DNA from 2 places in the Kluyvera chengduensis genome. Region 2 is predicted to be linked to the other one. Evidence: riboswitches for the same ligand, from Rfam matches in the RefSeq annotation. Region 2 holds a riboswitch; the other holds the start of a gene.

The links. A riboswitch is a leader RNA that binds a small molecule or an ion and turns the genes downstream of it on or off. The one in region 2 is predicted to bind cobalamin.
Region 1: linked by a shared signal. The riboswitch ahead of ACH1XZ_RS14690 (cobyrinate a,c-diamide synthase) and the one ahead of btuB (TonB-dependent vitamin B12 receptor BtuB) in region 2 are both predicted to bind cobalamin.

The regions. Positions count from the first base shown of each region.
Region 1 covers NZ_JBIQOI010000005.1:118,866-121,975, forward strand. Annotated here, with positions in the region: gene ACH1XZ_RS14685 (L-threonine kinase) at 1-771, opposite strand, end outside; cobalamin riboswitch at 905-1,082, shown strand; gene ACH1XZ_RS14690 (cobyrinate a,c-diamide synthase) at 1,179-2,552, shown strand; gene cbiB (adenosylcobinamide-phosphate synthase CbiB) at 2,549-3,110, shown strand, end outside.
Region 2 covers NZ_JBIQOI010000012.1:1,200-4,309, reverse strand. Annotated here, with positions in the region: gene trmA (tRNA (uridine(54)-C5)-methyltransferase TrmA) at 1-936, opposite strand, end outside; cobalamin riboswitch at 1,051-1,237, shown strand; gene btuB (TonB-dependent vitamin B12 receptor BtuB) at 1,303-3,110, shown strand, end outside.

The DNA of each region.
Region 1 (3,110 bases), on a different contig from region 2:
CTCCACATCATGACGACAGCGGTCGAGCAGCAGCCCGACCACGCTGCCGCTGTGTGCGACGTTCAGACCGTATAACCCGCAGGACTCAACCAGCGCCAGCAGCGTGTCAAAGCCCGGCTTGGGCAGCAGCGTCTGGCTGGCGATGGCGCTGAGCGTAGCGGCCTCTCCCAGCAGGCTGGCACAGTTACTTTCGCAGGCCGTCTGGATGTTTTCCCATGCCTGTGCCAACGTACTGGCGTGAGCCTTGAGCACGGCTTCGCGCGGCTGGCGATGATAGTCGGCGGTCCGCAGAACGCGCGGGCTTTCCAGCACCAGCAAATCAAACTCGGGGGCGGGCTTGCAGGCAATCTGCGTGCGGGCATGAAGGTGGTCGAACAGCGTCAGCGAGCGAAACAGGGTGCTGTCCGTTGGCTCAAGCGAGACGCAAAGCGCGGCGAGATCGGATTCACTGAGTGAATGGCCCAAATGCATCGCGGTGGCGACCGCCGTAGCGGCGAGGTCGGCGGTGCTGCTCGCCATCCCTTTGGCAATCGGCAGCGTAGAGTCCACTTCAATGCGCAGCGTCTGGCTCATGCTGAGGGGATAATCCCAGCGAGCCAGCAGCGTATTGACCATGCGGCGCGTGAGCGGGCGCTCATCAGGGCGCGGCGTTCCCCGGCAGACTTCCACCGTGCTGTACCAGTCTATTGGGCAGGAGATCAGCTTTTCACTGCCCAGAATCCAGCCCTGAATCAGCTCTCCGCAGGAGCCCGGACAGCGCGCAACGCTCATGATTTCCCTTGCCTTGTGGTTCTAAATATAACTACCGTAAATAAATATACCGGTATTGTCGCAGCGCAACGAAATCATTTTACCGGGGCGCTAGAGTAACCTGCTTTTATTTTATGTGGGCCATCGTGTCGGCATAAATCTGCAATCAACAGGTTTGGCATCGATAATATGCCAGGGAAGGAGGTGTAAATCCTCCGCAGCCCCCGCTGCTGTAATGCTGACGACCCCGTAATGACCACTGATCGACCGATCGGGAAGGCCGGGTGAGGATGACGCTGAGCCAGAAGACCTGCCTGTTGGTTTATTTCAACAGCTTCGGTGGGAAGCGGGTTGCTTTGCGTCGCACGGTCGTCAGGCCGGGCGCGCGCGCGGCTATACCCAAAATCCACCCTCAATAGGGTTAGGGTATGGCAGCCAGACAGCATGCATTCGTTCTCGCCGGCACCGGTAGCGGCTGTGGGAAAACCACGGTGACGCTCGGCCTGCTGACGCTGCTCCAGCAGCGCGGCCTGCGGGTACAGCCCTATAAAGTGGGGCCGGACTACCTCGATACCGGTTGGCATACCGCGCTGTGCGGCGTTGCCTCGCGCAACCTCGACGCGTTCATGCTACCCACCTCCATCCTCAATGCGCTGTTCAGCGAACATATGCAGCAGGCCGATATCGCCGTGATTGAAGGCGTGATGGGGCTGTACGACGGCTACGGCACCGACCCTCACTATTGCAGTAGCGCGGCGATGGCCAAACAGCTAGGCTGCCCGGTGATTTTGCTGGTCGACGGCAAAGCGGTCTCCACCTCCATTGCCGCCACGGTGATGGGCTTCCAGCACTTCGACCCGAGCCTCAACATCGCGGGCGTTATCGTTAACCGCGTCAACAGCGAGAGCCATTTTCAGCTGCTGAAAAGCGCCATCGAACGTTACTGCGCGCTGCCGGTACTGGGCTACGTGCCGCGCGCGGAAGGCGTGGCGCTGCCCGAACGCCATCTGGGGCTGGTGACCGCCCGTGAATCCGCGATTGAGAAGCAACCGTGGCAGGATTTCGCCGCGACGCTCTCGCGTACGCTGGATATCGACAGGCTGCTGGAACTCACGGAACTGCACGTGCTGCCCGCCGGTCAGTGGCCGCAGGAACCGCTCTGCGGAGAGGGGCTGACCCTGGCGCTTGCCGATGATGAAGCCTTCAACTTCTACTACCCGGACAATCTGGCGCTGCTGGCGCGCGCTGGCGTGAAGATTGTGCGCTTTAGCCCGCTGCATAACGATCATCTTCCCGATTGCCAGATGATCTGGCTCGGCGGCGGCTACCCGGAACTGCACGCCCAGGCGCTCGCAGGTAACAAGTCGATGCTGGCCCAACTGCGCGCGGCGCACGAGCGCGGCGTGGCGATTTACGCCGAGTGTGGCGGCCTGATGTACCTCGGCACCACGCTGGAAGATAAAAACGGTGATATCCATGCGATGGCCGATATTCTGCCCGGCCACAGCAAAATGGGCGCCCGGCTGACCCGCTTTGGCTACTGCGAAGCGCAGGCGCAGCAGCAGACGCTGCTCGCCGCCCCCGGCGACATACTGCGCGGCCACGAATTCCACTACTCTGATTTTACCGCCCAGACCCCCGCGGTGATGGCGTGTCGCAAAACCCGCGACGGCGCGGTGCTCCAGCAGTGGTCCGGCGGCTGGCAGCGCGGGAACACCTTTGCCAGCTATCTGCACCTCCATTTCGCCCAGAACCCGTCGATGCTCAACCGCTGGTTTGCCGCCGCCAGGAGCGCCCAATGACGCTGCTGGCCTGGTGTCTGGCGTGGGTGCTCGATTTCATCATCGGCGACCCGCAAAACTGGCCGCATCCGGTGCGCTGGATAGGCAACCTGATTAACGCCGTGCAGCGCACGGTGCGTCGGGTTTGTCATTCCGACCTTGCGCTGCGTATCGGCGGCGGGATGATGTGGCTGGTGGTGGTGGGGCTGACCTACGCCGTTGCCTGGGGCGTGCTGCACCTCGCCGCGAGCGTGCATCCGTGGCTGGGCTTTGGCGTTGAGGTATGGATGATTTTCACCGTACTGGCCGGGCGCTGCCTGGCGCAGTCGGCGCTGGCGGTTGAACGCCCCTTACGGGCAGGCGACCTTGCCGAGAGCCGCATCAAGCTGTCGTGGATTGTCGGGCGCGATACGTCACAGCTTCAGCCCGAGCAGATTAACCGCGCGGTGGTGGAGACGGTGGCGGAAAACACCGTCGACGGCATTATCGCGCCGCTGTTCTTCTTGCTGCTCGGCGGCGCGCCGCTGGCGATGGCCTACAAAGCGGTCAACACCCTCGACTCAATGGTGGGCTACAAGC
Region 2 (3,110 bases):
CATCTTCTCAGTTTCGCTATCCAGGCCACTACGTGGTGGATCGACGAAAATCGTCTCACATTGATAGCTTTTCAGGTCAATTCCCTGCAAACGGTTAAATTCCCGTACGCCGTTCATCGCCTGCGTAAACTCTTCTGCCGCCATGCGGATAATCTGCACGTTGTCTATCTGGTTGGCCGCAATGTTGTACTGCGCTGCTGCCACGGACGGTTTGGCAATTTCGGTTGCCAGTACGCGGTTAAAGTTGCGCGCCAGCGCCAGCGAGAAGTTACCGTTACCGCAGTAGAGTTCCAGCAGATCGCCGTTTGAATTCTGCGTAGCATCCAGCGCCCACTCCAGCATCTGAATGTTCATCGCGGCGTTCGGCTGGGTGAAGCTGTTCTCTACCTGACGATAGATCATCTCTTTGCCCGCAACCGGCAGGCGCTCGTCAATATAGTCTTGATCCAGCGCGATTTTGGTTTTGGTCGCGCGACCAATCAGGTGCACGTCCAGCCCCTGTGCGCGCAGTGCGTCACGCAGCGCTTCGGCCTGTTCGCGCCACTCGTCGTCGAGCTTTTTATGATACAGCAGCGAAACCACCGCCTGATTGCTCAGGGTGGTGAGGTAGTCAATCTGGAATAGCTTGTGGCGCAGCGTATGATTATCGCGAACGCCGTCGAGCACGGCGGTCATCAGGGTGTTAATTAGCTGGCTTGCCGCAGGGAAAGAATCTACGCGGATGCGGTTCTTGGTCTGCTGATCGAACATGATGTGGTACAGGTCATCACCGTCGTGCCAGATGCGGAATTCCGCGCGCATACGGTAGTGGCTGACCGGCGAGCGAAACACCTCCGGCGCGGGAGCGCTAAACGGCGTCATCATTGTTTGCAGGCGAGTGACTTTCTCGGCGAGCTGAGCGTCGTACTGTTCGGTTGGGAGATGTTCGGGGGTCATGATGCATCCTGAATAATAAAAGTACGCGGGGATTGTAGGGCTTGTTCAGGGGATGTCCAGCGCCGATGACGGTGAAAATCATAAATAGCAGTCTGGACATCTATATGTAACTAAATGTAGCATCCCCGTACCGGTCCTGTGAGTTAAAAGGGAACCCAGTGTAAATCTGGGGCTGACGCGCAGCGGTAAGGAAGGTAAGAGGTGAGCGCATTTAATGCAGACACTGCGGCGTGCCGTGGGAAGTCATCACCTCTTTATATAGCCTCCAAGCCCGAAGACCTGCCGGATAACGTCGCATGGGGTTTTATCGTCGCGAGCAACTGATGAAACCTGCGGCATCCCTTTTCTATTTGGATGCTTTTAAAAATGATTAAAAAAGCTTCGCTGATGACGGCGTTATCCGTCACGGCATTTTCCGGCTGGGCGCAAGACAGCAATTCTGACTCGATGGTGGTAACGGGCACCCGTTTTCAACAGCCGGTTAATACGGTATTGGCCCCAACCGATGTGGTTACGCGTGAGGATATTCAGCGCTGGCAGTCCAAAGATCTTAATGATGTGATGCGCCGGCTGCCGGGAGTCGATATTTCGCAGACCGGTGGCATGGGAAATAGCTCTTACCTCTATGTGCGTGGTACCGAAGCGCGTCATGTGCTGGTGCTGATTGATGGGATCCCAATGGCGCGGCCGGGTATTTCCAACGGTATCGATATTAGCCAGATTCCGGTCTCGCTGGTGCAGCGTATTGAGTATATCCGTGGCCCGCGTTCTGCTGTTTATGGATCGGGTGCTATTGGCGGTGTGGTTAACATCATTACCATGAGTGATGATGAACGCGCACAGATCAATGCCGGGATGGGTTCGAATGGCTACCAGACTTATGACGGTGCGGTGAATAAACGCTTTGGTGACACGATGATAACGGCGGCGGGCGCTTATCAGACGACCAAGGGGTTTAATATTGTCCCTGATTCGGCTTACAGCGGTGACAGTGACCGAGATGGCTATCGCAATAAACTGTTCTGGGGCGCCGTGCAGCATAAGTTTGACGAGAACTTCTCGGGCTTCTTCCGTGGTTATGGATACACGGCCAACAGTGATTACGATCAGAATACGATGTATGGCTCTCCTGAAGGTAATGACGAAGCTCAGAACTACAACCAATCCTGGGATACCGGGCTGCGATACAACTCCGGTATCTATTCTTCTCAACTGATCGCTAACTATCAGCATCTTAAAGACTATAACTACACGAATAACCTCGGCCGCTATGCTGGTCAAGCCACGCTGGATGATATGGAACAGCGTTATATCCAGTGGGGGAACAATTTTGAGGTTGGGCACGGGGCGATTAGCGGTGGTGTGGACTGGAAGCAGGAAAAGCTGGTGTCCGGCAGTACGACAAAAACCGATGCCTATAAACGTGATACGACAGGGCTTTACCTGACCGGTCAGCAGCAGATCGATACCGTGACGCTGGAAGCATCGGGCCGTGAGGACCACGATGAACAGTTTGGCTGGCACGGTACGTGGCAAACTGCTGCGGGTTGGGAATTTGTTGATGGTTACCGCGCAACGCTTTCTTATGGCACCGGCTTCCTGGCACCCTCTTTGGGACAGCAGTATGGTGCAGCGCGTTATGGATATGGAAGCAACCGAGGCATCATTGCCAATCCGAATCTGCAACCCGAAGAATCTAAGCAGTGGGAAGCAGGAATTGACGGGATTACTGGACCGCTGGATTGGAAGCTCTCTGCGTACCACTATGAAATTCAAAACCTGATTGATTATAAAAGCTCGAGTAATTACAGCCAGTACGTCAACGTGAAGTCGGCCACCATTAAAGGCGTTGAGTGGACGGGGAACATCACGACCGGCCCGGTAGAACATCACCTGACGCTGCAGTATGTTGATCCGCGTGATGACGAAACCAACCAGGTTCTTGCTCGTCGTGCGAAACAGCAGGTGAAGTATGAGTTAACTGGGCAGGTTTACGATCTCGGTTGGAATATCGCTTACCAATATTTGGGGCAGCGCTATGACAATAACTACGACGAGACAACAAACACCTCTAGTCGAGTTAAAATGGGGGGCGTGAGTCTGTGGGATATCGGATTGTCATATCCTGTCACCTCACACCTGACCGTTCGTGGTAAAATAGCCAACCTGTTCGA